3 regions of the Rhizobium sp. SU303 genome follow, and region 3 is predicted to be linked to each of the others. Evidence: predicted binding sites of a transcription regulator. Region 3 holds the regulator's gene; each other region holds the start of a gene.
What was found. Region 3 encodes PhoB, which activates phosphate uptake and scavenging genes when phosphate is short. Its sites were predicted from a motif close to TGTCATNNANCTGTCAT; they were not measured.
Positions count from the first base shown of each region.

Region 1: phnC (phosphonate ABC transporter ATP-binding protein) is a predicted target of PhoB. The motif match lies at 4,228-4,244, and genes of this name have one in related genera.
Region 2: RlegSU303_RS06340 (alpha-D-ribose 1-methylphosphonate 5-triphosphate diphosphatase) is a predicted target of PhoB. The motif match lies at 7,616-7,632, and genes of this name have one in related genera.

Region 1 covers NZ_CP088095.1:4,801,800-4,811,595, reverse strand. Annotated here, with positions in the region: gene phnH (phosphonate C-P lyase system protein PhnH) at 1-90, shown strand, start outside; gene RlegSU303_RS23530 (carbon-phosphorus lyase complex subunit PhnI) at 95-1,201, shown strand; gene RlegSU303_RS23525 (alpha-D-ribose 1-methylphosphonate 5-phosphate C-P-lyase PhnJ) at 1,198-2,073, shown strand; gene phnK (phosphonate C-P lyase system protein PhnK) at 2,070-2,846, shown strand; gene phnL (phosphonate C-P lyase system protein PhnL) at 2,871-3,578, shown strand; gene RlegSU303_RS23510 (DapH/DapD/GlmU-related protein) at 3,575-4,192, shown strand; gene phnC (phosphonate ABC transporter ATP-binding protein) at 4,311-5,153, shown strand; gene phnD (phosphonate ABC transporter substrate-binding protein) at 5,228-6,139, shown strand; gene phnE (phosphonate ABC transporter, permease protein PhnE) at 6,208-7,188, shown strand; gene phnE (phosphonate ABC transporter, permease protein PhnE) at 7,188-8,540, shown strand; gene RlegSU303_RS23485 (DUF1045 domain-containing protein) at 8,660-9,355, shown strand; gene RlegSU303_RS23480 (alpha-D-ribose 1-methylphosphonate 5-triphosphate diphosphatase) at 9,369-9,796, shown strand, end outside.
Region 2 covers NZ_CP088095.1:1,248,578-1,258,373, forward strand. Annotated here, with positions in the region: gene uvrC (excinuclease ABC subunit UvrC) at 1-1,195, opposite strand, end outside; gene RlegSU303_RS06310 (SDR family oxidoreductase) at 1,192-1,959, opposite strand; gene RlegSU303_RS06315 (outer membrane protein) at 2,325-2,960, shown strand; gene RlegSU303_RS06320 (glutathione S-transferase family protein) at 3,209-3,805, opposite strand; gene RlegSU303_RS06325 (23S rRNA (adenine(2030)-N(6))-methyltransferase RlmJ) at 3,865-4,734, opposite strand; gene RlegSU303_RS06330 (molybdopterin-containing oxidoreductase family protein) at 4,751-6,955, shown strand; gene RlegSU303_RS06335 (NUDIX domain-containing protein) at 6,952-7,545, shown strand; gene RlegSU303_RS06340 (alpha-D-ribose 1-methylphosphonate 5-triphosphate diphosphatase) at 7,690-8,859, shown strand; gene RlegSU303_RS06345 (hypothetical protein) at 9,028-9,750, shown strand.
Region 3 covers NZ_CP088095.1:175,751-185,546, forward strand. Annotated here, with positions in the region: gene pstA (phosphate ABC transporter permease PstA) at 1-865, shown strand, start outside; gene pstB (phosphate ABC transporter ATP-binding protein PstB) at 882-1,697, shown strand; gene phoU (phosphate signaling complex protein PhoU) at 1,742-2,455, shown strand; gene phoB (phosphate regulon transcriptional regulator PhoB) at 2,590-3,273, shown strand; gene RlegSU303_RS00900 (GcrA family cell cycle regulator) at 3,542-4,075, opposite strand; gene RlegSU303_RS00905 (aspartate aminotransferase family protein) at 4,496-5,695, shown strand; gene argF (ornithine carbamoyltransferase) at 5,738-6,652, shown strand; gene RlegSU303_RS00915 (Hsp33 family molecular chaperone) at 6,743-7,732, shown strand; gene apaG (Co2+/Mg2+ efflux protein ApaG) at 7,979-8,371, opposite strand; gene RlegSU303_RS00925 (O-succinylhomoserine sulfhydrylase) at 8,724-9,796, opposite strand, start outside.

The sequences.
Region 1 (9,796 bases), 390 kb from region 3:
TTTCCGCGCGGCGTCGACATCGTGCTGACGGCGGGTAAACGCTTCCTCTGCCTGCCGCGCACCACCAAGATCACAGTAACGGAGATCTGAGCTCATGTATGTCGCCGTCAAGGGTGGCGAGACCGCCATCGCCAATGCCCACCGCCTGCTCGCCGACCGCCGCCGCGGCGACCGTTCGCTGCCGGCGATCGGCATCGAACAGATCGTGGCGCAGCTGGCGCTCGCCGTCGACCGCGTCATGGCCGAGGCCTCGCTTTTCGACCGTACGCTCGCAGCCCTTGCCATCCGCCAATCGCGGGGCGACATGATCGAGGCGATCTTCCTGCTGCGCGCCTACCGCACGACGCTGCCGCGTTTCGGCTATTCCAGGCCGCTCGACACGGCTGATATGACGATCGAACGCCGCATCTCGGCGACCTACAAGGATCTGCCGGGCGGCCAGCTTCTCGGCCCCACCTTCGACTATACCCACCGCCTGCTCGATCCCTCCCTGCTTTCGGACGAGGCGGTCGAGACGCCCGCTCAACGCGCCGCCGAAACCGGCCGCGTCATGCTCGTCTCCGAGATCCTCGGCGAGGAAGGCCTGATCGAGGCCGACGGCGACATGCCGGAAGATCACGAGATCGGCGATTTGACCCGCGAGCCGATGGAATTCCCGATGACCCGCGACCTGCGCCTGCAGGCGCTTGCCCGCGGCGACGAGGGCTTCCTGCTGGCGCTCGGTTATTCCACTCAGCGCGGCTATGGCCGCAATCACCCGTTCACCGGTGAAATCCGCATCGGCGACGTCGAGGTGGAATTCGACGTGCCGGAACTCGGTTTCGCCGTCTCGCTCGGCACCATCCAGATCACCGAATGCCAGATGGTCAACCAGTTCAAGGGTTCGGCCAAGGCGCCGCCGCAATTTACCCGCGGGTACGGCCTGGTCTTCGGCCAGAGCGAGCGCAAGGCGATGGCGATGTCGCTGGTGGACCGGGCGCTTCGCGCCGAAGAGCTCGGCGAGGATATCACCGCACCGGCACAGGACGAGGAATTCGTCATCTCGCACTCCGACAACGTCCAGGCGACGGGCTTCGTCGAGCACCTGAAGCTTCCGCATTATGTGGACTTCCAGGCCGAACTCGATCTCGTCCGCCGCATGCGCCGCGAATTCGAAGCCGCCCGCAACGGTGGCGAAGACATGAAGGAAGCCGCCGAATGACCGATCTGGCCAGCTACAACTTCGCCTATCTCGACGAACAGACCAAGCGGATGATCCGCCGGGCGATCCTGAAGGCAATCGCCATTCCCGGCTATCAGGTGCCCTTCGCCTCGCGCGAAATGCCGATGCCCTATGGCTGGGGCACCGGCGGCGTGCAGGTGACGGCCTCGATCATCGGACCGGACGACGTGCTGAAGGTCATCGACCAGGGTGCCGACGACACGACCAACGCCGTTTCCATCCGCGCCTTCTTCCAGAAGGTCGCCAATGTCGCGGTGACGACGCATACCAAGGATGCGACGATCATCCAGACGCGCCACCGCATTCCCGAGGAAAAGCTCGAGGCGGGCCAGGTGCTCGTCTACCAGGTGCCGATCCCCGAGCCGCTGCGCTTCCTCGAGCCGCGCGAGACCGAGACCCGCAAGATGCATGCGCTCGAAGAATACGGCCTCATGCATGTGAAGCTCTACGAGGACATCGCCCATAACGGCCGCATCTCGCGGACTTATGCCTATCCGGTGAAGGTCCATGGCCGCTATGTCATGGACCCGTCGCCGACGCCGAAATTCGACAATCCGAAGATGCATATGTCGGACGCGCTGCAGCTCTTCGGCGCCGGACGCGAGAAGCGCATCTATGCGGTTCCGCCCTATACCAACGTCGTCAGCCTGGACTTCGAGGATTACCCTTTCGATATCCAGCGCTTCGACAAACCCTGCGCCCTTTGCGGCGCCGAGGAAGTCTATCTCGACGAAGTGGTTCTCGACGACAAGGGTGGGCGCATGTTCGTCTGCTCCGACACCGATTATTGCGAAGACCGCCGCGCGCACGGATATGCCGGCGAAATGCTGGCCCGGGAGGCTGCAGAATGAGCGATACTCCGCTTCTCAAAGTCCGTGACGTTTCGAAATTCTACGGCAACCGTATCGGCTGCCGCGACGTCTCCTTCGAGCTCTGGCCCGGCGAAGTGCTCGCCATCGTCGGTGAATCCGGCTCCGGCAAGACGACGCTGCTCAACTGCCTCTCCACTCGGCTGCTGCCGAGCACCGGCAGCGTCGAATATCACATGCGCGACGGCAGCTACCGCGACCTCTATCGCATGAACGAGGCCGAGCGGCGCTTCCTGATGCGCACCGACTGGGGCTTCGTGCATCAGAACCCGGCCGACGGCCTGCGCATGACGGTCTCTGCCGGCGCCAATGTCGGCGAACGGCTGATGGCGATCGGCGACCGGCACTATGGCAAGATCCGTGCCTCGGCGATCGACTGGCTCGAACGCGTCGAGATCGACGCCGACCGCATAGACGACCAGCCGCGCGCCTTTTCCGGCGGCATGCGCCAGCGATTGCAGATCGCTCGCAACCTCGTCACCGGCCCGCGCCTCGTCTTCATGGACGAGCCGACCGGCGGCCTCGACGTCTCGGTGCAGGCGCGACTGCTCGACCTCGTGCGTGGCCTCGTCAACGATCTCGGTCTCTCGGCCATCATCGTCACCCACGATCTCGCCGTCGCCCGCCTCCTCTCGCACCGGATGATGGTGATGAAGGACGGCTACGTCATCGAACACGGGCTCACCGACCGCGTGCTCGACGACCCGCGCGAACCCTATACCCAGTTGCTCGTCTCCTCGATCCTGCAGGTCTGAGGCCCGAAACCAAGGAAGAAGAATATGGCAACGCCCCTCGTCGTTTCCGAAGTCTCAAAGAGCTTCACCATGCACCTGCGCGACGGCATCAAGCTGCCCGTCGTCTCCGATGTCGCCTTCTCCGTCGCATCGGGCGAATGCGTCGTCCTCGGCGGCCCATCAGGCATCGGAAAGAGCTCGCTGCTCAAGATGATCTACGGCAATTATGCCGTCGACACCGGCCAGATCCTCATTCGTCACGACGGACGCATCATCGATCTCGCTTCCACCGATCCGCGCACCATTCTTAACGTCCGCCGCAATACGCTCGGTTATGTCAGCCAGTTCCTGCGCACCGTGCCGCGCGTCGCGGCGATCGACGTGGTTGCCGAACCGCTGGTGGCACGCGGCGAGGACGCCGTCACGGCACGGGAAAAGGCGGGCGCCCTGCTTGCCAGGCTCAATCTGCCGGAAACGCTCTGGCAGCTTCCGCCCGCCACCTTCTCCGGCGGCGAGCAGCAACGCGTCAACATCGCACGCGGCTTCATCACCGGGCACACGATCCTGCTTCTCGACGAACCCACAGCCTCGCTCGATGCCAGGAACCGTGCCGTCGTCGTCGGCATGATCGCGGAAAAGAAGAAGGCGGGTGTGGCCCTTCTCGGCATCTTCCACGACGAAGAAGTACGCGAAGCCGTCGCCGACCGCATTCTCGACGTCCAGCAGTTCTCACCCAGGAAGATCGCTGCATGAGCCGCAAGCTGGGTATCGAGCCCTATTTTCATGAGACGGCATCCGTCAGCGAATCCACCTTCGGGCGCTATACCGAGGTTTCCGAACGCTGCCGCATCAGCGAGGCCACGTTCGGCGACTATTCCTACATCATGCAGGACGGCTCGGTCTGGTGTGCAACGATCGGCAAATTCGTCAATATCGCCGCCGCGGTGCGCATCAACGCCACCAACCATCCGACCTGGCGTGCGACGCTGCATCATTTCACCTATCGCGCCGCCGACTACTGGCCGGACGGCGATATGGAGACGGACTTCTTCGCCTGGCGGCGCGCAAACCGCGTGACGATCGGCAACGACGTCTGGATCGGCCACGGGGCGACGATCCTGCCGGGCGTCAACGTCGGCAATGGCGCGGTGATCGGGGCCGGCGCCGTCGTATCAAAGGACGTCGCGCCCTATACGATCGTCGGCGGCGTACCGGCCAAACTCATCCGCGAGCGCTTTCCAACAGAAGTCGGCGAACGGATGGACAGGCTTTCCTGGTGGGACTGGGAGCACGAGCGGCTGCGCCAGGCGCTCGAGGATTTCCGCAACCTTGACGCGGAAGATTTCCTGTCCCGCTACGGCGATTAAAACCCCCGATATAGTGGCTGAGAATTGTGACAGGACTTACACAAATATGACATGCGAGGTTCATCAAGCGGGACTAATGCGAAGCTGATCAAGGCATGGATTGCAAGGGAAGAGCATGATGTTCGAGCTGAAGAATGTCACACGTCGTTTCGGAAAAAAGCTCGCTGTCGATTCCGTCACGCTCGACATTCCTCAGGGCCAGATGGTCGGCATCATTGGCCGCTCCGGCGCCGGCAAGTCGACGCTGCTGCGCATGATCAACCGGCTTCAGGAGCCGAGCTCCGGCTCCGTTCATTTCGCTGGCGTCGAGGTCTCCGGGCTTCGCGGTCAGGCGCTGCGCAACTGGCAGCGCGACTGCGCGATGATCTTCCAGCAGTTCAACCTGGTGCCGCGCCTCGACGTTCTCACAAATGTCATGCTCGGTCGCCTCAACCACCGCTCGACGCTTCTGAGCCTGCTCAACATCTTCACGCGCGAGGAACGCGTGCATGCGATCGCAGCACTCGAACGCCTCGGCATCGAGCAGACGGCGTTGCAGGCAGCCGGCACGCTTTCCGGCGGCCAGCAGCAGCGCGTGGCGATTGCCCGCGCGCTGATGCAGAACCCGAAAATGGTTCTTGCCGACGAACCGATCGCCTCGCTCGATCCGCTGAACGCCAAGATCGTCATGGATGCGCTGCGCGATATCAACGAACGCGAGGGCATCACCGTCATCACCAACCTTCATACGCTCGATACCGCCCGCAACTATTGTGAGCGCATCGTCGGCATGGCCGGCGGCCGCGTCGTCTTCGACGGCCAGCCTTCGGAGCTGACCGCCGAAGCGGTGAAGGAAATCTACGGGACCGACAAGGATGGCGCCGGCATCGACGAAACGCTGACCTCGACCAGCCTCGAATCCAAGCGCCGCGCCGAGAATGTCTCATCCGGCAGGGTGGCCAAAGCAGCCGCCGTGCACTGACCCGTTTCCGGCCGACGGGGACAACGGTCGGAAAAATAACTGACAAACAAACCATGTCACAAAAGGAGACTTCCATGTCTGCATTCCGCAAGATCATGATGGCAACCATCGCCGTCGCCGCCGTCGCCGGCAATGCTGCTGCCCAGGACGTCAAGGTCCTCCGCATCGGTCTCGATGGCGGTGAAAACGAAGCCGACCAGGTTCGCCGCACCCAGTGCGTCAAGCCCGGCCTGATCGCTGCCACCGGCGTTTCTGAAGTTCAGCTCTTCCCATCGCCGAACTACAACGGCGTCATCCAGGGTCTCCTTGGCGGTACGATCGACCTCGCCGTCATGGGCGCCGCCTCTTACGCCGCGGTCTATATCAAGGATCCGAACGCCGTCACCCCGGTTCTGACTACCAAGCAGGCAGACGGTTCGACCGGCTACTACTCGATCATGGTTGCCCGCAAGGACTCCGGCATCAAGACGCTTGCCGACGCCAAGGGCAAGAAGCTCGGCTTCGCCGATCCGGACTCTACCTCCGGCTACCTTGTTCCTAACGTTGCCCTTCCGAAGGACACCGGCGCACCAGTCAAGCAGTACTTCGCTGAAACCGGCTTCGGCGGCGGCCACGAGAACCTCGTTCTCGGCGTTCTCGACAAAAAGTTCGATGTCGGCACCACCTTCGGTTCCGGTCAGGGCGACTGGGCGCAGGGCTACTCCTCCGGCAATCTGCACCAGATGGTCACCAAGGGCCTGCTCGACATGGACGATATCGTCGAAGTCTGGAAGTCGCCGCTCATCCCGAACGGTCCGCTGATGGTTTCCCAGAAGCTGCCGGCCGACCTTCAGAAGAAGGTTACCGCCTACTTCGCCGAACTGCCGAAGACAGACAAGAGCTGCTTCGAATCGTTCACGGGCGGCGGCTACGTTGACTGGGCGCCGGTCGACCAGAGCTTCTATCAGACGATCATCGACGCCCGTAAGGCCGTTATCGGCGGCTGATCCTCAGTCTGAACAGTCTTGCGGCGGCATCGTTATGATGCCGCCGTTTTTCAAGAAGGAAGCCACATATGGCGCACTCGGCCGGCGCGGACTCTCTGAGCGGATTGCAGGGGGGCTCCCGCACCATCCTCGATCATTATCAGAGCCAGGTTCGAACGCGGCGGATCTATACCGTCGTTTCAATCGTGGTCTTTCTGATCATCCTCGGCGCCTCGCTCGACTTCGCCAACAGCGCCAATTCGGGCAAGTTCTTCGAGCGCCTTCCCTATTTCTTCGACTTCATGAAGAGCTTCGTGCCGGACAGTCCGCTGGAGATCTTCCGCGCCATGTTCGATCTGCCGTCGCCCTTTTCCGACGGTTCGATCAAATACGACTATACAAGCGACCGCGTCTGGATCACCGATAGTTTCTACATCCCGAATTTCTTCTACCAGCTCGCGATCACGCTCAACATCGCCATCGTCTCCACCATTCTCGGTGCGAGCGGCGCGTTCCTGCTCTGCTTTTTCGCTTCCACCAATCTGGTCGGTGCAGGCGTGACGCGCTGGGTCGTGCGGCGCATCATGGAAATCATGCGCGCCTTCCCAGAAATCGTCGTCGCCGGCCTCCTCGCCGCGATCCTGTCGATCGGTCCGATTTCGGCGATCATCGCGGTATGGGTCCATACCGTCGGCGCGCTTGGCAAGCTGTTCTTCGAAGTCGTCGAGAATGCCGACATGAAGCCGGATGAAGGCCTGCGCGCCGCCGGCGCCGGCTGGCTGGAGCGCGTGCGCTTCGCGATCCTGCCGCAGGTGTTGCCGAACTTCGTCTCCTACACGCTGCTGCGGACCGAGATCAACGTGCGCGCCTCGACTATAATCGGCGCCGTCGGCGGCGGCGGCATAGGTGAGGTCTTCAGCCTCTCGATCGGACGCGACCATGCTGCCAAGACCTATGCGATCATCATCCTGCTGCTGATCACCGTCATTTGCGTCGACCAATTCTCCGCCTGGCTGCGCCGCCGGCTGATCGGCAAGCAGTCCTTCGAATTCGGACAGGGAGCAGCCTGATGTCCTCGGTTCCGACCATCAACGCCGCCGAGCGCGAACGACTGCTTTCCGCCTATCCGGACGTCTTCCATCGCAGCTTCATGCAACGCTGGGGTCTGCTCCTCATTTCAGCTGCGGTTTTCGTTTATCTTGCCTTCTGCTTCGCCTTCTTCAACGTCATTCCCACCTTCGTGAACGGCAACTGGGACCGCGCGGCGGTCTATGTCCAGGACTGGTATTCCTGGCGCGCCCAGCCGCGCCTGCGTTTCCAGAACGATCAGGTCGTCCCCCAATGGACGAGCCGCCGCCAGTATCCCGAGGGCGCCGATATCAACTGGCTGAAGCCCAATGCCGATGGCAGCCGATACACCGTCACCTTCGGCAGCGACGGCAACCGCATGGAAGTGACGCCGAGCCGCGTCGACGTCTATATCGACGGCAAGCTCTACCCCGTGACCATCACCCGCGATCGCGCCTCCCTGCCGGCCGATGCGCCTGCCCAGATGGAGCGGGGCGACAACAAGGTGATCGTCTATTACGGCTTCGCGGGACAGGCGGAAATCCGTACCAGCCAGGTCTATGTCCAGCGCCGCTTTCTCGGCTGGGCGAACTTCTTCTTCGATACGCAGTCGCCCTTCTGGGGCCGGAACCTGCCTGAGGTCGTCGGCCTGATGTTCTCCGGCGAACGGCTCGATCCCAACCAGTCCAATGCCTCGCTGGCATTGGACAACTTCCTGAACAACGCAAGCTGGCAGCATGGCGACATCCTGACGAAGTTGATGCAGACGCTGGTCATGGCCTTTGTCGGTACGCTGTTCGGCACGCTGGTCGCTTTCCCGCTCGCCTTCATCGCCGCGCGCAACATCACGCGGAGCCGCGCTGCGAACTGGGCCACGAAGCGGCTCTTCGATTTCCTGCGCTCGATCGACATGCTGATCTGGGCGTTGTTCTTCACCCGTGCGTTCGGCCCAGGGCCGCTCCCAGGCATCGCGGCGATCTTCTTCACCGATACGGGCGCACTCGGAAAGGTCTATGCCGAAGCGCTTGAGAACATCGACGACAAGCAGCGTGAGGGCGTGAGATCGGTCGGTGCGGCACCGGTGGCCGTCCAACGTTACGGCGTCATCCCCCAGGTCCTGCCGGTGTTCATCTCGCAATCGCTTTATTTCTGGGAATCGAATACCCGCTCGGCGACCGTCATCGGCGCCGTCGGTGCGGGCGGCATTGGCCTTAAGCTGCTCGAATCCATGAAGACCAATTCGGACTGGGACAAAGTCGCCTATATGGTCCTGCTGATCCTCCTCGTGGTCTTCGCCTTCGACAATCTCTCGAATGCGCTGCGTTCGCGCGTGATGGGAAAAAAGGGCCACTGACGAATTGATGCCATCATCATTCTGTCACGGAAATCTTTTAGCCGGGAGCCTGCTTGCGGTTCGCCGCCAAATCACTGCACTGTGCGCTCCCCGTTTGGACGATCCCCAGGATAAAAGCCTTGCGCTACGCTCTCTATTTCTCGCCGCCGAAGGATGATCCCCTGACCGGCGCGGCCTCGCTCTGGCTCGGCCGCAATGCCTTCACCGGCGAGACCTATCCTGCACCGGACCATGCGCAACTGGGTGCTGCAGAACAGTTCGAGCTGACCGCCGACCCCCGCCGCTACGGTTTTCACGCCACGATCAAGGCGCCGTTTTCGCTCGCCTCCTCGGTCACCGAGAGGGATCTCATGACCGTTGCCGAGGATTTTGCCCAGCGCACGCAAGCCTTCGAGATTCCTGAGCTTGTCCTCGGCCAGCTCGGCCGTTTTTTTGCCCTCGTTCCCGGTTCTCTTCATCAACCTCTTCAGGATTTCGCCGCGAAGGTGGTAAGGTCGTTCGAACCGTTCCGCGCAGCGCTTTCCGAGGCCGATATGGCGCGACGCAACCCTGAGAAGCTCAGCGACAGCCAGCGCGCCCATCTGCAGCGCTGGGGTTATCCTTACGTGATGGAGGATTTCGGCTTTCACATGACGCTGAGCGGCCAGGTGCCCGAGACACGCGCCGCGGTCATGAAAGCGATCCTGACCGAGCGGTTTGCCGATTTCACCGGCCGGCCGCTTTCGATTTCCGGCCTTGCCGTCTTCATCGAGGAGACGCGCGGTGCCCCGTTCAAAGTTCATTCCTGGCTGCCGCTTGCCGGCGCCAAAAGCTGAAAGACCTGACGCCATGAGCAAAGAGACCGTGTTTTCCAACGCCCGCATCGTTCTTGAGGATGACGTCCTCTCGGGCTCGATCCTCATCCGCGACGGGAAGATCGCCGACATTTCCGAGGGTAACTCGGTAGCCGGCGAAGATTTTGAAGGCGACTACATCATTCCAGGCCTTGTCGAGCTGCATACCGATCATCTCGAAGGCCATTATCAGCCGCGTCCCGGCATTCGCTGGAACAAGACTGCCGCTATCCAGGCGCATGACGCCCAGATCGTCACATCAGGCATCACCACGGTGTTCGACTGCCTGCGCATGGGGGCGGACGAAGACGGCGGCTTCGAACATGGCGAGATGCGCGAGATGGCCGATGCCATCCAGTCGGCAGAGACGGAAGGCAGACTGCGCGCCGAGCACCTGCTTCATTTGCGCTGCGAGGTCTCGGC
Region 2 (9,796 bases), 1.1 Mb from region 3:
GCTTCTCGCCGCGCTGCGGCACCAGGATGGAAACCTTGTGGCCGGCCTTTTCGCTGAGTGCTGCGGCGAGCAGCTCCAGCTCCTCGACCGTCTGCGACAGCATGATCTGCTTCGGCACCGGCTTGTCGTCGTAGAACTGCGCGAGAAAGGAGTTCAGCACTTCGGCGCTCGAAAGCTGTGGATCGGCCTTCGGGAAATAGGCGCGGTTGCCCCAGTTCTGGCCGGTGCGGAAGAAGAACACCTGGATGCAGGAGATGCCGCCTTCATGGTGGATGGCGAAAACGTCAGCCTCCTCGACGCCCGCCGGATTGATGCCCTGATGGCTCTGCACATGCGACAATGCCGCCAGGCGATCACGATAGATCGCCGCCCGCTCGAAATCGAGGTCCTCGGCCGCCTGGTTCATCGCCTCGGCCATATGCGACTTCACCTTCTGGCTCTTGCCGGACAGGAAGTCCTTCGCCTCCTGCACCAGTTCGCCGTAACTCTCGTCGCTGACCTCATGGGTGCACGGCCCGGAACAGCGCTTGATCTGGTAGAGCAGGCAGGGTCGCGTGCGCGTTTCGAAGACGCTGTCGGTGCAGGTGCGGATCAGGAAGGCGCGCTGCAGCGAGTTGATCGTCCGCCCGACCGCGCCGGCCGAAGCAAAAGGTCCGAAATAGTCGCCCTTTCGCGCTCTCGCACCGCGATGCTTGAAGATCGCCGGTGCCCGGTGGTCGCCGGTGATGAGGATATAGGGAAAGGACTTGTCGTCGCGCAAAAGCACATTAAAGCGCGGCCGCAAGCGCTTGATCAGATTCGCTTCCAGAAGCAGCGCTTCGGTTTCCGTGCGCGTCGTCACGAATTCCATGTTCGCCGTCTGGCGCACCATCTGGGCGATGCGGTTGGAATGCACGCGGCCGACGGCGTAATTGTTGACGCGTTTCTTCAGGCTACGTGCCTTGCCGACATAGAGCACGTCGCCCTCGGCATTGAACATGCGGTAGACGCCGGGGCTGTTCGGCAGCCGCTTGACGAATTCGCCGATCAGTTCCGCGCCGAGGAGCCCGGTTTCATTGAGGCTACCCGCATTCCAGTCGACCGTCGCCGTAAGCGGCGCGGCGACGGAAGCGTCGCCTTCCACCTCGATATCGTCTTCGCTCTCGTCCGTGTCGTCGTAGAGAACGCCGCCATCCGGCAGCTTTCGTCCGTTCATTCCGTAATCTCCGCCACATCGGGCGTCTGCCAGGCGAGGTGCTGGCCGCCGTCGAGGGCAATCATCTGGCCGGTGATCGAGGGCGTGTCGTAAAGGAAGCGAATCGTTTGTCCGAATTCCTCCAGCGCCGGCCCTCGCTGCAAGATAAGGGCTGAGACCTGCGCTTGGAAGTCCTCCATCGCCTGCCGCTCGCTCGGCATCGAGGGGCCGGGGCCGATGGCATTGACGCGGATACGTGGCGCCAATGCCTGTGCAAGCGTCTGTGTCGCCGTCCACAGCGCGGATTTGGAGAGGGTATAGGAATAGAAGCTAGGCCTCAGCGCCCAGACCCGCTGGTCGATGATATTGACGATCAGCCCCGCTGCCTCAGCGGGCATCTGCTGTGCGAAGGCCGCCGCAAGAATAGAGGGCGCACGGACATGCAGGTCGAAGTGCAATGCCCAGGTGGCGGCATTGAAGCTACGCGCTGAATCATGCTGGAAGACCGACGCATTATTGACGAGCAGATCGAGCGGCCCGAGCGCCTCCGACGCCTTCACGACCAAGGCGCCGGTTTCGCCGATATCGGTGAGGTCGGCCTGCAGGGCGGTCGCCCGATATCCCTTCCGCCGCAATTCCGCCACCAGCTCTTCGGCCTCACCGATGGAGCCGTTCGCGTGGATCGCAACGGAAAAGCCATTTGCAGCAAGGTCTTCGGCGATTGCCCGGCCTATTCTTTTAGCAGCCCCTGTTATAAGGGCCGAGCGAAGTCTTTTGTGGTTCAAAATCTTGCCTTCTGATCCCGCGAGTCTGTCTGCAGACTATATAGGCGCCGACGGAGATTATATAAATAGGCCGTTGCGGTTGCGTCCGGGAGCTGGATATTCTATGTATTATTTAAGAATGTGATCTCTTAAAATAAGTATTGTCGGTTTAACACTTCAGTATGGTTAATGAAATGTATGTTGCGTTAAAGCAACATCGAATTTCAGCCATGCGGCAGCCACAATGATATCACAATTTGGCTCTTTCAAATCCGCATTTGAGTTCCAATTTCAGTCTCGATCCGGAAGGGACATCTGGCAATATCCCGCCAATGCTTCACTGATAGACAGATGACAAGCGGCGCGGGACTGAAAGGAGACTAAGTATGCGTGTACTCATTGCTGGCCTCATGGCCTCCGTTTTTGCAATTGCGGGCGTCTCGGCAGCTCAGGCGGCTGATGCCGTCGACCAGGTTCCGGAAGCACCGGTCGCCCAGGAAGCTCCGGTCAAGCCGGCTGGCAACTGGGAAGGTTTCTACCTCGGCGGTGCGGGCACCTATAACATGGGTGACTTCGGTTCCGACCGCCACACCTACGGTTTCGGCGGCCAGGTCTTCACCGGCTACAACTGGCAGCAGGGGCAGATCGTTTACGGCGTTGAATCCGATCTCGGCTACAGCGGCGACGACGTCTCCTCGGGCGGCGTCGAGAACAAGTATGGCTGGAACGGCTCCGTCCGTGGCCGCGTCGGCTACGACATGAACCCCTTCCTGCTCTACGGCACGGCCGGTCTTGCCATCGGCGACGTCAAGGTTTCCGACGACACCTCGGACGAAAGCAAGACGAACTTCGGCTATACGGTCGGCGCCGGTGTCGAAGCCTTCGTGACCAACAACATCACGACTCGCCTCGAATATCGCTACACCGACTACCAGAGCAAGGACTACGATCTCGACTCCGGCAGCTTCTCGCGCGGTTACGACGAGAACAGCGTCAAGCTCGGTATCGGCGTCAAGTTCTAAGCCGACCGAATATCCTGATATGGAAAAGCCGGGCAAGTCGCCCGGCTTTTTGCTGCCGACAAACCGCTGAAAAACCCGCGACGTCATCCTCGGCCTTGTGCCGAGGATCTGCGCACGTCAAAATAAACATCTGAAAATAAATGTTTTCCGCCAGAACAATTGGGGTGGTTAGATGCTCGGCACAAGGCCGAGCATGACGGAAGAGACTTTGTCAGCAAATTGAAGCCGGGCACGTTGTTTCTGGGAGCTCATCCCTCAGACTTGAGCTCGCGGTGGGCAGGGAATTTTTTCTCGAACTGGGCAAGCCAGTCGATCAGCGGCGCATGATCGGCTTCCCACTGGTCCTTGAAGCGCAGGTCGAGATAGTCGAGCGTCGCGGCCAGCGCGAAGTGTCCGCCATTGAGCTTCTTGCCTGTTTTCGGCGGGTTGGCGCTGAGATGAGCGAGCCCGCTCGTCGCCTTCTTCCATTGCCGGTCGATCCACGGCTGGTGAACCTTCTCCTCGTCGCGGAAGCGCCGCTCGTAGACGATCGCCAGCAGGCAATCGCAGATGCCGTCGCAGAGCGCCTCGAGGATTTCAGCATCCGTGCGCTTGCCCTTCTTGGAGGGGTAGAGCCCGCCCTTCGTCAGCCGGTCGAAATAATGCATGATCGCCACGCTATCGTATATCGAGACCTCGTCATCGGTCAGAAGCGTCGGGATCTTGCCGAGCGGATTGTTGTCCACCAGGATCGCCGGTCCGGTATTGGTGTCGACCCGGATGGCGTTTAACTCCAGCCCCAGAAAATGCGCGGCCATCCGCACCTTGTTGGAATAGGGCGAGGCGGGCGAACAAAGGAGCTTCATGGGACACCTGATGAGGTTGTAGACTGCGGCGCGGACTATTCCTGAAGGCGATTGGCTGGTCAATCGTCCTTGACGGCCTTGTTTTCGCCGCGCAGCCAGAAGGCGCGGTGCGAGGCGAAGCGGTCTTGCGCCAGATGATCCTTCAATGCGGGCAGCAATTGGTGCAACTCGTCCTTCAGTGTGAAGGGCGGGTTGACGATGACGAGTCCGGAGCCCGTCAGTCCGGTAATGCCGCGGTCGCTGCGAACGGCAAGTTCGGCGCAGAGCATTTTCGGGATGTCGAGCGCCTGCAGCCTCTCGTGGAATTCCTTGACCGGCGCGCCCTTCTTCAGCGGATACCACAGGCAATAGGTGCCGCCGGGAAAGCGCCGATAGGCCTTTTCCAGCCCCTCGGCCAGCCGCTGATATTCGTCCTCCTCCTCGAAGGGCGGATCGACGAGCACAATGCCGCGCTTCTCCTTCGGCGGCAGATGCGCGCCGAGTGCCAGCCAGCCGTCAAGCTCGGTGATGCGGGCGTGGTGATCGCCCTCGAACAGCCGGTGCAGCCTGACATAGTCCTCGGGATGCAGTTCCATCGCCGACAGCCGGTCTTGCGGCCGGAACAGCATGCGCGCAAGTTTCGGCGAGCCGGGATAGAAGCGGATACCGCCCTGCGGATTGAGTTCGCGGATCGCCGAGAGGTAGGGCTCCAGCAGTTCAGAGATTTGAGGGCCGAGTTCTGCCTCCATCAGCTTGCCGATGCCATCGAGCCATTCGCCGGTTTTCTGCGCTTCTTCGGAGGAGAGGTCGTAGAGCCCGATGCCGGCATGCGTGTCGAGCACGCGGAAGCCGCCATCCTTCTTCTGCATGTAGCGGATCAGCCGCGTCAGCACGACATGTTTCAGCACATCGGCAAAGTTGCCCGCGTGATAGATGTGGCGGTAGTTCATTTTTGCTGATGTCCGTATGAATTCGCGTCATGGGGAATTTTTGTGGCTTTTGGCCGTGCAAGCCTTGGAATATACAAATGCCATGAACATTGCGACCCCCATCCACGCCAAATCATCCAAGCCCGAGAATAGGGTAGGCCACACTGCCTGTCCGCATGACTGTCCCTCCACCTGTGCGCTGGAGATCGAGATATCGGAGGATGGCCGCATCGGCCGTGTGCGCGGCGCCAATGACCATTCTTACACGTCAGGTGTCATCTGCGCCAAGGTCGCCCGTTATGCCGAGCGGCTCTACCATCCCGACCGCCTGATGCATCCGCTACGCCGCGCCGGCGCCAAGGGGGCAGGGCAGTGGCAGCAGATTTCCTGGGACGATGCGCTGGACGAGATCGCCGAAGCCTTTGTGAAGTCCGAGGCAAGGGACGGCAGCGAGGCGATCTGGCCCTATTTCTACGCCGGCACCATGGGCTGGGTGCAGCGCGATTCCATCGATCGCCTGCGTCATGCCAAGCGTTACTCCGGCTTCTTCTCCTCGATCTGCACCAACCCCGCCTGGACCGGCTTCACCATGGCGACCGGCACGCTGCGCGGTCCCGATCCGCGCGAGATGGGCCGCACCGATTGCGTCGTCATCTGGGGCACCAACGCGGTGTCGACCCAGGTCAACGTGATGACCCACGCCATCAAGTCGCGCAAGGAGCGCGGCGCGAAGATCGTCGTCATCGACATTTACGATAATCCGACGATGAAGCAGGCCGACATGGCGCTGATCGTCAGGCCGGGTACCGACGCCGCGCTCGCCTGCGCCGTCATGCACATCGCCTTCCGCGACGGTCATGCCGAGCGCGAATACATGGCGAGATATGCCGATGATCCCGAGGGTCTCGAAGCGCATCTGAAAACCAAGACGCCGCAATGGGCCGCCGCTGTCACCGGCCTTTCGGTCGAGGAGATCGAAGCCTTCGCCAGCCTCGTCGGCACGACGAAGAAGACCTTCTTCCGCCTGGGTTACGGCTTCACCCGCCAGCGCAACGGCGCGGTCGCCATGCATGCGGCGGCCTCGATCGCTACCGTTCTCGGTTCCTGGCAATATGAGGGCGGCGGCGCCTTCCATTCGAACAGCGATATCTTCCGCATGAACAGTGCCGAACTGACCGGCCGATCGATGAAGGATGCTGATATCCGCATGCTCGATCAGTCGCAGATCGGCCGCGTGCTGACCGGCGATGCCGTGGCGCTGCGCCACCGCGGCCCTGTCACGGCGATGCTGATCCAGAACACCAATCCCGCAAACATCGCGCCCGAGCAGCGCCTCGTCAGACGCGGCTTCGCCCGCAACGACCTCTTCGTCGCCGTCCACGAGCAGTTCATGACCGAGACAGCCGATATTGCCGATATCGTCATTCCCGCGACGATGTTCGTCGAGCACGACGATATCTACCGGGCCGGCGGACAAAACCATATCCTGCTGGGACCGAAGCTGGTCGAGCCACCGCCCACCGTGCGCACCAATCTCTTCGTCATCGAGGAACTGGCCAAGCGCCTCGGCGTCGCCGATCGCCCCGGCTTCGGCTTCACCGCCCGTGAGATGGTCGACCGCATCCTCGAATCGAGCGGCCTGCCGGATTACGACCATTTCCTCGAACACAAATGGTTCGATCGCCAGCCTGCTTTCGAGGAAGCGCATTACCTGAACGGCTTTGCCCATCCAGATGGCAAGTTCCATTTCCGCCCGGACTGGATCAATCAGCCGGCGCCGAACAAACCACCGGCCGCGATCGGCGCGCTCGGTCCGCACGCCGCGCTACCGGCCTTTCCCGATCAGGTCGATGTCATCGAAGTCGCCGATCCCGAGCATCCCTTCCGCCTCGCCACGTCGCCGGCGCGCAACTTCCTGAATTCGAGCTTCTCCGAGACCAAGACCTCACGCCAGAAAGAAGGCCGCCCCGAGGTGATGATCAATCCGGCCGACGCCGAAGCCAACGGCATCGCCCACGGCGATCTTGTCCGCATCGGCAACAGCCGCGGCGATCTGCGCATCCACGCCCGCATCACCACCGAAGTGAAATCCGGCGTGCTGATTGCCGAGGGGCTCTGGCCGAACAAGGCGCATGTCGACGGCGAGGGCATCAACGTCTTGACCGGCGCCGACCCCGTCGCGCCTTATGGCGGGGCGGCCGTGCACGACAACAAGGTCTGGCTTCGCAGGGACGCAGCATGATGCAGCCGAAATCACGGGTGAAGATCGCCGGCGAGGAGACGCTGTCGAATGGGTGGACGCGGCTGAGCAGCTATCTCCTCGACTATATCGACCGCAAGGGCGCGACCCATCGGTTGAAGCGGGAAGTCTACCACCGCACGCCGGCCGCCTGCATCCTGCTTTATGATCCCAAGCGCGACCTCGTCGTTCTCGTCCGCCAATTCCGCCTCGCCGTTCATCTCAACGGCGATCCCGCCTGGATAATCGAGGTGCCGGCCGGCCTTCTCGACGATGACCATCCCGAAGCGGCGATCCGTCGCGAGGCGATGGAGGAGACCGGCTATCGCCTGCGCGATGCGCGCTTCCTGTTCAAATCCTACACCTCACCGGGTGCCGTCACCGAAGTGGTCCACTTCTTCGCAGCCCTCGTCGACATCGCTGACCGCGTGGCGGAAGGTGGCGGCCTGGACGAGGAGCACGAGGATATCGAGGTCCTCGAGATCCCGCTCGACGAGGCGGCGGCGATGATCGAAACCGGCGAGATCTTCGACGTCAAAACGATCGTGCTTCTGCAATGGGCCTTGTTGAACAGGGCAAGGCTGACGGCGTGAATCCGCGAGGCGGGCGCATCGGATCATTTCTAAAGCCCAAGTTTCCGCTTTAAGATGATACGGCGCGAAATTTCATACGACTGTCACGAAGCGGTTCTATCCGCTGCGGTTTGTCAATCATCGGATGCGGTCAGGAGAAAGCCCATGTGGCTCAGCAATTTCACCCTCGTTCTCCCAAACGAGGTGGTGAGTGAAGGTTCCGTGCGTGTTGAGGATGGAGCCATCGCCGAGATCAGGCCGGAGCCGGTCGCCGGTGCTGCCATCGACGGCGGCGGGCGGCTGCTGATGCCGGGATTCGTCGATCTCCACGGCGACATGATCGAGCGCGAGATCGCCCCACGGCCGAACGCGACGATGCCGATCGATTTCGGTATCCACGAACTCGACAAGAAGCTTGCCGCCGCCGGTGTCACCACGGCGTTTGCCGCCGTCTCCTTTGCGACCGAAAGCGTCTACGGCCACGTCCGTTCGCTGGAGACGACATCAGCGGTGATCGAGGGCATCAATCGCCTGCGCGACGATCTGCTGATCGACCACCGCGTCCACGCCCGCTACGAAATCACCAATGTTGGTGCAACTCCTGCACTCGAACGCCTGCTGAATGCCGATCAGATCGACATGGTTTCGCTCACCGACCACACGCCGGGCCAGGGCCAGTACAACAACCTGCACAGCTACATTCTCAGCATTTCCGAGCGCCGCGCCATCTCCGAGGAAATGGCGGCGGAGATCGTTGCCAAGCGCATCGCCATGCGCAGCAATCCTGACATCGAGGCCAAGCTGAAGGAGATCGTCGCGCTGTCGCTGAAGCACAAGCTGTCGCTTGCCTCGCATGACGATGACAGCGTCGAAAAGGTCGCGGAGATGCACGATCTCGGCGTCACCATCAGCGAGTTTCCGGTCACCGCGCCTGCGGCAGAGGAAGCGCGCCGTCGCGGCCTCTGGACGTTGATGGGCGCGCCGAACGCGCTGCGCGGCCAGTCGATGTCGGGCAATCTCAGCGCGCTCGATGCTGCAAGGGCCGGCCTGCTCAGCGTCATCGCCGCCGATTATCATCCGGCCGCCTTCGTGCCCGGCATCTTCAAGCTTGCCGACATGGTGCAAGGCGGCCTGCCGGCAGCCGTTGCCATGGCGACCGGCAATGCGGCCCGCTCGGCCGGCCTGTCGGATCGTGGCGAGATCGCCGTCGGCCAGCGCGCCGATCTGGTCGTGGTCGAGCCGGGTGATATCAATCGTATCCGCGCCACCTTCCGCGCCGGCCGCTTCGTCTACAGCGACGGCACGCTGCATCCGTTAAGGGCGCTGGCGGCTTAGCTTTGATAGAACTTAATTGTCGCTGGGGCGGGCAGGGCCTGGCAACGCGTGCCGGGTTTGCAGCGTTAGATGTGATTGCCATAAAGGTGGTTTCTGCGTGAGAGTCCCCAGCGTGATCACCTTTAGGCAATATTCCGGGAAATGATCTTCAACTCTACGCGGACGTTCATGTCGATACGGCGCCATGTGGCCATTCCGGCGGTCTTTCTTCTGTCGGCGCTCCTCGGTGGATGCGACGGTTTCGGCTTCCATTCCTGGCAGTGGAACCAGAGAATAATTGTGGTCGTGGAAACGCCCACCGGAGAGCGCATAGGAGAGTCCGTCCAAAGAGTCAGCTGGTACGAAAGCCCCGCTTGGGCGCGGCTGGGTGACAGTGGCGGTTGGTTCAGCAGCGATCTCTCCGGTGAAGCGGTCGTGGTGGAGCTTGCTCCAGGTAGATACATCTTCGCGCTGCCGAAATCATATGATGGTATAGCGAGCGAGCAGGTTTTCAGGCCGCCCATCAGCAGATCAGGAAATGCCGCGAGCCTTCGCCAAGAAATCAGAGCACAAAACGATCACTTGGAGCGGTTGAGAGAGACGCGGGAAGTTCCGAGGTCGGCATATCCGGCATTGGTAACGTTTTCGGATTTGTCTGATCCCGCAACGGCACAAAAAGTCGATCCGGTAAATCTCAAGGCATCGTTTGGCTCAGGGTATCGACTTGTATCTATCAAACTCGCCATTACGGATGAGGCAAAGACCGAGGGCATCGTCCAGCGAGTCCTTGGACCGCGCTTCTTCGAAGATTGGGCTGGAAAGCGCGAAGCAGCATTCACAAGCAGCGGTCCTTTCAAAAAGCTTCCCTTTGCTTTTCAGCTTTCCCGAAACGATTTCATAACCGGAGAATAGCGTATGTCCATTTCATCGGAACTGATCATGGCGATCCTGTCGATGG
Region 3 (9,796 bases):
GGTGCTCGCCGACGCCAATGTCGACAGCGCCAACAAGGCCCAGATCGACCTCTCGGTCGATGAGAAGAACCGCAAGGTCAACGACAAGCAGGTCGGCTGGATGAACGAACTGAAGGCGAGCGGCGCGCTCCACAAGCAGTTCAACACCGGCCTCTTCGTCAACGGCAATTCCAGCCGTCCGGAGGCCGCAGGCCTTGGCGTCGCCCTGATCGGCTCGCTCTACCTGATGCTGATCGTGCTCGTGCTCGCTCTGCCGATCGGCGTCGCCGCCTCGATCTATCTCGAGGAGTTCGCGCCGAAGAACAAGCTGACGGACCTGATCGAGGTCAACATCAACAACCTCGCCGCGGTGCCTTCGATCGTCTATGGTCTGCTCGGTCTTTCCGTCTTCATCAATTTCATCGGCCTGCCGCGCTCGGCCTCGCTGGTCGGCGGCCTGGTGCTGACGCTGATGACCCTGCCGACGATCATCATCGCGACGCGTGCGGCACTGCGCGCCGTGCCGCCGTCGATCCGCGCCGCAGCGCTCGGCCTTGGCGCTTCGAAGATGCAGATGGTGTTCCACCATGTGCTGCCGCTCGCCATGCCGGGCATCCTGACCGGCACGATCATCGGCCTGGCGCACGCGCTCGGCGAAACCGCGCCGCTGCTCCTGATCGGCATGGTCGCCTTCGTCGCCAATGCGCCGACGACACCGCTCGATCCCTCGACGGCTCTGCCCGTACAGGTCTATATGTGGGCCAACGAGGCCGAACGTGCCTTCGTTGAGCGTACTTCGGGTGCCATCATCGTCCTGCTCCTGTTCCTGATCGTCATGAACATGGGCGCCATCCTCTTGCGTCGTCGCTTCGAGCGCCGCTGGTAAACGGAGTTACAAGATCATGAACATGTTGACGGAAGCTGCAGTTGAAAAGGCGCTGGATCAGAAGATGAGCAACGTCCCTTATAAGATGATCGGAAAGGATGTCTCGGTATACTACGGCGAGAAGCGCGCGCTTTTCGATGTGAACCTGAACGTCCGCGAAAACACCGTAACCGCTCTGATCGGCCCGTCCGGCTGCGGCAAGTCGACCTTCCTGCGGTGCCTCAACCGCATGAACGATACGATCGACGGCTGCCGCGTCACCGGCAAGATCACGCTTGATACCGACGATGTCTATGATCCCGATATTGACGTCGTCGAGCTTCGCGCCCGCGTCGGCATGGTCTTCCAGAAGCCGAACCCGTTCCCGAAGACGATCTATGAAAACGTCTCCTACGGCCCGCGCATCCATGGCCTTGCCAAGTCGAAGGCCGATCTCGACCAGATCGTCGAGACCAGCCTGCAGCGCGCCGGCCTCTGGAACGAGGTCAAGGACCGCGTGCATGAATCCGGCACCGGCCTGTCGGGCGGTCAGCAGCAGCGCCTCTGCATTGCGCGTGCCGTCGCCGTCAGCCCTGAAGTCATCCTGATGGACGAGCCCTGCTCGGCGCTCGATCCGATCGCCACCGCCAAGGTCGAGGAACTGATCCACGAGCTGCGCGAGAACTACACGATCGTCATCGTCACCCACTCCATGCAGCAGGCCGCGCGTGTCTCGCAGCGCACCGCCATGTTCCACCTCGGCAATCTCGTCGAGGAGAACGACACCGACAAGATGTTCACCAATCCCGACGATCCGCGCACCCAGGACTACATCATGGGTCGCTTCGGTTGATTTTGGCGACACCAAGCCTTCCCGTTATTCGAGGATAAAGCCCCATGGCATCGACACATATTTTTTCTGCCTACGATGATGATCTGAAGTTCCTGTCCAGGCGGATTTCCGAAATGGGCGGCCTGGCCGAGCAGATGGTCAGCGAAGCCGTCCGCGCCCTCGTCAACGGCGATACCGCACTGGCGCAGAAGGTCATATCCGACGATGTGATCCTCGATCACGCCGAACGCGAAATCGGCGACAAGGCGATCGTCACCATCGCCCGCCGTCAGCCGATGGCCTCGGACCTGCGTGAAATCATGGGTTCGATCCGCATCGCCGCCGATCTCGAACGCGTCGGCGACCTCGGCAAAAACACCGCCAAGCGCGTCATCGCCGTCCAAAGCACCGGCGTTCCCCGTAAGCTCGCCCGCGGCCTCGAGCATCTGTCCGAGCTGGCGCTCGTCCAGCTCAAGGAAGTACTCGATGTCTACACCAATCGTTCAGCCGACAAGGCGAATGCGATCCGTGAACGCGACAACGAGATCGACGCGATGTACACCTCGCTGTTCCGCGAACTTCTGACCTATATGATGGAAGATCCGCGCAACATCACCAGCTGCACGCATCTTCTCTTCTGCGCCAAGAATATCGAGCGCATCGGCGACCATGCCACCAACATCGCCGAGACGATCTTTTACATGACGACAGGCGCACAGCCGGAAGGCGATCGTCCGAAGGACGACAGCGCCAACACCGTCGGTGCGGTCACGGAATAACCGCCCGCACAATTAGTTGCGTGCGCGCCCGTCCGGGGCGCGCAAAGAGGTCGCAGCCAATTTCTGAATTTGCGCAGGATGAATTGCTTAAATCACCCCTGATTTAAGGATGATGCGCGAGGAGACCGACACGCATGATCCCGAGAGTTGCAGTTGTTGAAGACGAGGAAGCCCTCAGCGTGCTTCTTCGCTACAATCTCGAAGCGGAAGGCTTCGAGGTCGATACCATCCTTCGTGGCGACGAAGCCGAAATGAGGCTCCAGGAGCGCACGCCCGATCTTCTCATCCTCGATTGGATGCTGCCGGGCGTCTCCGGCATCGAGCTCTGCCGGCGCCTGCGCATGCGGCCGGAAACCGAGCGACTGCCGATCATCATGCTGACGGCGCGCGGCGAGGAGAGCGAGCGTGTCCGCGGATTGTCGACGGGTGCCGACGATTATGTCGTCAAGCCCTTCTCGACCCCCGAGCTCGTTGCCCGCGTCAAGGCGATGCTGCGCCGCGCGCGTCCCGAGGTGCTGTCGACGGTGCTGAAATGCGGCGATATCGAGCTCGACCGCGAAACCCATCGCGTCCATCGCAAGAGCCGCGAAGTCCGCCTCGGCCCCACCGAATTCCGCCTGCTGGAATTCCTGATGTCGTCGCCGGGCCGGGTCTTCTCCCGCTCGCAGCTTCTCGATGGCGTCTGGGGCCACGATATCTATGTCGACGAGCGCACCGTCGACGTCCATGTCGGGCGCCTGCGCAAGGCGCTGAATTTTTCCAACATGCAGGACGTCATCCGCACCGTCCGCGGCGCCGGTTATTCGATGGAAGCCTGAGGGCTTCCATCTGAGCCTGCTGACAAAACCCTGGCAGAACCTGCGACGTGATCCTCGGCCTTGTGCCGAGGATCTGCGCACGCCAAATTAAGCATTTGAAAATAAAGGATTTTTGGCAAAAGTAGTTGGGGTGGTCAGATGCTCGGCACAAGGCCGAGCATAACGGAGGAAACCTTACAAGCAATTCGGATGCCCGAGCGCTTCCATCCACGCGCATAAAAAAACGGGCCACTCGGCCCGTTTTCTGCATTCTGACGATGGTTGTCGTTCAGCTTGCCCGCGCTGCTGCCCGGCGGCGTTCGTTGACCGGCTGGTAGGCGAGCTTCTGGTGATAGCCGCAATAAGGCGAATTGTCGGGGGATTCGCAGCCGCAGAAATGGAAGTCGTCCTTCAGCGGATCGCCGACCGGCCACTTGCAGGTGCGTTCGGTCAGTTCCGTCAGGCCGAGGCGGCGCGAAATCGGCACGACCACGTTGCCTCTCGGCACGTATTCCATTTCCTCGATCGTTTCGATCTCGATCTCTTCCTTCAGCATCGTCGCGCCCTGCTGGCGGGTGACGGTGCGGGTCGTGATCCGGGAGGTGTAGTTCGGTGCGCGCGGCGCCGATGTGTTGCGCTTCGGCGTTCGCGCCGCAGTGTTGGTGCCGCCGGCCTTGGCACGGCCGGGAAGGCACAACCGGTGCACTTTGCCGATGACCGCGTTTCTGCTGACCCCGCCAAGCTGCGCAGCAATCTGGCTGGCGCTCAGTCCTTCGGCCCAAAGCTTCTTGAGTTTCTCGACCCGCTCGTCTGTCCAGTTCATGCCCTGTCTCCACCTTTTGCGTTGGTGATGGCAGAATCCCTCACCGTTGTCCCGGGAGCTCCGAAACAAGAAACGCTTGATCAATTTTGGTGACTAGTTCCGCCGCATGCAGTCTAGTAATTGATCTTTAACCTAGTGTGAGGCTGACTCCGTGACAAGAGTCGCATGAATCCGGATGAATCGAATTCGTAGTTTTCCCCAACTTGCTGCCCCTGCGTGGCATTTCTGCAATAATGCCTGTTGAAGACTGAAAACGCCGCTGTACACCTGTGCTGCATACGCTAAGGGCGCCGTTTTGTTGACATTGCAGCGCGAAAAGGAAATAGTGCCAGTCGCCGCCGCAAGGCGGCATTTTTAATTTTTCGGGCATGGTTTCCTTAGCCGGAGTCATTGCCCGCCAACTTTGATGGAGATCGCGCCATGGCTGAAGCCGCGCCGCTTTATGACACCTATTCTCGTGCCCCGCTGCGGTTCGAGCGAGGCGAGGGCGTATGGCTGATCACCGAGACTGGCGAGCGATATCTCGATTTCGGCGCCGGCGTCGCCGTCACGTCAGTCGGCCACAGCAATCCGCATGTGGTCGGCGCACTGAAGGAGCAGGCCGACAAGGTCTGGCACCTGTCGAACATCTATGAGATCCCCGGCCAGGAGCGTCTGGCAAAACGGCTGACGGACGCCACCTTCGCCGACAAGGTGTTCTTCACCAATTCGGGCGCCGAGGCGCTCGAATGCGCGATCAAGACGGCGCGCCGCTACCAGTTTTCCAAGGGCCATCCCGAGCGTTTCCATATCATCACCTTCGAAGGCGCCTTCCACGGACGGACGCTGGCGACGATCGCCGCCGGCGGCCAGGAAAAATATCTCGAAGGTTTCGGTCCCAAGGCGCCGGGTTTCGATCAGGTGGCTTTCGGCGACATCGAAGCGGTCCGCGCCGCGATCACCGAGGCGACCGCCGGCATCCTCATCGAGCCCGTGCAGGGCGAGGGCGGCGTCCGTCCTGCCACACCTGAGTTCATGAAGGCGCTTCGCCAGATCTGCGACGAGAACGGCCTGCTGTTGATCCTCGACGAGGTCCAGACCGGCGTCGGCCGCACCGGCAAGCTCTTCGCTCATGAATGGTCGGGCGTCACCCCCGACATCATGGCTGTTGCCAAGGGCATCGGCGGCGGTTTCCCGCTCGGCGCCTGCCTCGCAACCGCCGAGGCCGCCTCCGGCATGAAGGCCGGCACGCATGGCTCGACCTATGGCGGCAATCCGCTCGCCATGGCCGTCGGCAGCGCCGTGCTCGACATCATCCTTGCCGATGGCTTCCTCCAGCAGGTGCGCGACGTAGCACTGGTCTTCCGCCAGGGCCTCGCCTCGCTGAAGGATCGTTATCCCGATGTGATCGAAGATGTGCGCGGCGAGGGGCTGTTGCTCGGCATTAAGGCTGCCGTTCCCTCAGCCGAGCTGCTGCAGGCGATCCGCGCCGCCCATCTGCTCGGCGTGCCTGCCGGCGATAATGTCATCCGCCTTCTTCCGCCGCTCGTGGTCACCGCCGAGGAAGCCCGCGAGGGCCTTGCCCGCGTCGAACGCGCCGCCGAGAGCATTCGCGCCTCCAAGGTCAAGAAGACGGCTTGAAGAGATTGCCGCCTTCGGGCGCAGCACAGGTAAGAAGACGATATGAGCCCTAAACATTTCCTCGATCTTTCGGCGGTCACGTCAGCCGATCTCAGAACCATCATGAACGATGCGCTCGCCCGCAAGCAGGCCTTCAAGGCAGGCACGGGTGATAAACCGCTCGCCGGCAAGATGCTGGCGATGATCTTCGAGAAGCCGTCGACGCGCACCCGCGTCTCCTTCGATGTCGGTATGCGCCAGCTCGGCGGCGAAACGCTGTTCCTCTCGGGCACCGAGATGCAGCTCGGACGCGCCGAGACGATCGGCGACACCGCCAAGGTGCTGTCGCGCTATGTCGATGCGATCATGATCCGCACCACCGAGCATTCCAGGCTGCTGGAGCTTGCCCAGCATGCGACCGTGCCCGTGATCAATGCGCTGACGGATGACACCCATCCCTGCCAGATCATGGCCGATATCATGACCTTCGAAGAGCATCGCGGCCCGATCAAGGGCAAGACCATCGCCTGGACCGGCGACGGCAACAATGTGCTGCATTCGCTGGTCGAGGGTGCCGCGCGTTTCGGCTATCGCATGAACATGGCCGTGCCCCTTGGCTCGGAGCCAAAGGATCACTATCTGAACTGGGCCCGCAATGAGGGCGCCGAAATCATGCTTTACCATGATGCCGACCGTGCGGTCGCCGGCGTCGATTGCGTGGTGACCGATACCTGGGTCTCCATGAATCAGGAACATCGGGCCCGGGGTCACAATGTCTTCCAGCCTTATCAGGTCAACGCGGCCTTGATGGCGAAGGCCGGCAATGATGCATTGTTCATGCATTGCCTGCCCGCCCATCGCGGTGAGGAAGTGACGGATGATGTGATCGACGGTCCGCAATCCGTGGTCTTCGATGAAGCGGAAAACCGCCTTCATGCGCAGAAGTCGATTCTTGCTTGGTGCCTGGGCGCGATCTGAACCATAAACGGACGTCGCGAGTGAAAGATCGCGCGACCGCGTGAGCGAAGGGCACGCTGGCTCATCGCGCTGAAACTAGGAGTGAAAGCCATGGCAGAAGCTGCAGCCGCCCTCGGCCAGTTCGATTTCGCCGGCGATGACCATGTCGTCCCTTTCCAGGTGGAGGGGCTGGATGTGCGCGGCCGCGCCGTCCAGCTCGGCCCGATGCTCGACGCGATCCTCGAGCGTCATCATTATCCCGCACCCGTTGCCCGGCTGCTTGCCGAAGTCGTCGTGCTGACGGTGCTGCTCGGCACCTCGCTGAAGTTCGACGGCAAGTTCACGGTGCAGACCAAGGGCGACGGTCCAGTCGATCTTCTCGCCGATTTCTCGACACCGGAAAATGTCCGCGCCTACGCCCGTTTCGATCAGGCGCTGCTCAACAAGGCGATCGAGTCAGGCGAAACCGAGCCGGAGCAATTGCTCGGCAAGGGCATTCTCGCCTTCACCATCGACCAGGGCAAGTTCAGCCAGCCCTACCAGGGCATCGTTCCGCTCGACGGCACCACGCTGGAAGACATTGCCGGCGTCTATTTCCGCCAGTCGGAGCAGATCCCGACGCGCGTCCGTCTTGCCGCGGCCGAGCTCTTCGATCGTGACGATGCCGGCAAGCCGCGCCATCGCTGGCGGGCAGGCGGCCTCGTTGCCCAGTTCCTGCCGGAAGCGCCGGAGCGCATGCGCCAGCCGGATCTCCACGGCGGCGACGGCGACACCGGCAGCCGCCCGCATGGCGAGGACGATGCCTGGCTCGAAGCGCGTTCGCTGGTCGAGACCATCGATGCCGATGAACTCACCGATCCGCTGGTCGGCACCGAGCGGCTGCTGTTCCGCCTGTTCCACGAGCGCGGCGTGCGCGTCTACGAACCGCGCGCCGTTTTCGACCGCTGCAGCTGCTCGCGGGACAAGATCAAGGGCGTGCTGAAGGGCTTTTCGGCCGAGGAGATCGAGGCCAGCCAGGAAAACGGCGAAATCGCCGTCACCTGCGAATTCTGCTCGACCACCTACCGCTTCGAGCCGGCCGAGCTTCAGCCGGCCGAATAGGCGCGGTTTGCATTGATGGCTGCCCCTCACCCTAACCTTGCCGGGGTCGAGCCACTGGTCTCGACCCGTCCTGCGGACCCCCGTAAAAACGGGGCGAGGGGACGTGCCCTGCGAAAGGTTGGTGGGGAACGGAGAGGTCGCGGCATATTCCCTTCTCCCCGTAGGCGGGGAGAAGGTGGCGGCAGCCGGATGAGGGGCTGGCGTCGGCGATCTCTGGGCCTAGGCATCGTGCCGCCTGTGGCGTCGTCAGTTAAGCACGCGCAGAAGCCCAGGCGAATCCAGCGAGAAGGCGGGGATGTCGACATCGAACATCTCGCCATCGTCCGTTTCCATCTGGTAATGGCCGAACATCAGCCCTGAGGGCGTGTCGAGCGGGCAGCCGGAGGAATATTCGTAGGTGTCGCCGGGGCTAAGCCGCGGCTGCTCGCCGACGACGCCGGGGCCGGTCACCTCGTCCACCTGGCCGTTCTGGTCGGTGATGTTCCAGTAACGATTGACCAGCCGAACGGCTATGCTGGAATTGTTGCTGATGACAATCCGGTAACCCCAGACATAGCGATCGTCTTCCGGATCGGATTGCTCCTCCAGATAGAACGGCTCGACGACTACTTCGATCTCTCTTGTGAGGGCGCGATACATGCCTTGCACCTTAGTCAAGATATGTTACCCGTATCTTATAAGAGGCCCTGTCCGTCAAGAAACGGAACAATTATCATCGCTGAAATGGCTGTGATCCGAAGGCTTTTCGATCGTTAAGCCTAATTGTCAGTGTTAATTCGGTTTGGGAACGCTGCGGCGGGCGAACTTGTTCCCCCCGGTCTCACCTTGGGGAGATCCGGCCTCACCCAGTGAGATCTGGGCACGGCCGAACCCCAAGCATGTCGCGCAAAAGTGTGCAGCGGTTTTGCGATAACGACATGCGTAAAAACAAAAACTAAAGCGCGAGGAGCGAATGCGACGCGCTTTAGAGGTCCGGCCGCTTATCCCTAGATCAGGCCGAAACCTTGGCAAGCGCCCGCGCGAAATCCTCGATCAGGTCATCGGTATCCTCGATGCCGGCCGAAAGGCGGACCGTGCCCGGAGAAATGCCGAGTTCGGCGCGGGCCTCTTCCGTCAGGTTCTTGTGCGTCGTCGTCGCCGGATGGGTGATCAGGCTCTTGCTGTCGCCGAGATTGTTGGAGATCTTAATGATCTGGAGCGCGTTCTGTAGCGCAAAGGCCGCATCCTTGCCGCCCTTCAGCTCGAAGGCGACCAGCGTCGAGCCGCCGGTCATCTGCTTGGCGATGATATCGGCCTGCGGATGGTCCTTGCGGCCGGGATAGATCACCTTGGCGATCTTGCCTTGCTCGGCCAGGAAATCGGCGATCTTTGCCGCATTCTCCGTCTGCTGGCGCACGCGCAGCGGCAGCGTCTCGATGCCCTTCAGCAAAGTCCAGGCGTTGAACGGCGACATGGCCGGGCCGGTATGGCGGAAATAGTCGTGCAGGTTCTCGTCGATCCATTCCTTGTCTGATAGTACCACGCCGCCGAGGCAGCGGCCCTGGCCGTCAATATGCTTGGTCGCGGAATAGACGACGATATGGGCGCCGAGTTCCAAGGGCTTCTGGAAGAGCGGCGTGGCGAAAACATTGTCGACGACGACCTTGGCGCCGATCTGGTTGGCGAGCTGGGCGACGCCTGCAATATCGATCACCTCGAGCGTCGGGTTGGTCGGGCTTTCCAGGAAGAACACCTTGGTCTTCGGCGTGATCGCCTTTTCCCAGTTCGCCAGATCCCGGCCGTCGATCAGCGTGCAGTCGATGCCGTATTTCGGCGCCAGCGTCTCGACGACCCAGCGGCAGGAGCCGAACAGGGCACGGGCCGCGACGATATGATCGCCTGATTTCAGCTGGCAGAGGATCGCCGCGGTGACCGCCGCCATGCCGGAAGCGGTGGCGCGGGCGTCTTCGGCGCCTTCGAGCATGCACATGCGCTTCTCGAACATGTCGTTGGTCGGGCTGCCGTAGCGGGCGTAGATGAAGCCCTCCGTCTCGCCCTTGAAGCGGGCTTCGGCCGCCTCCGACG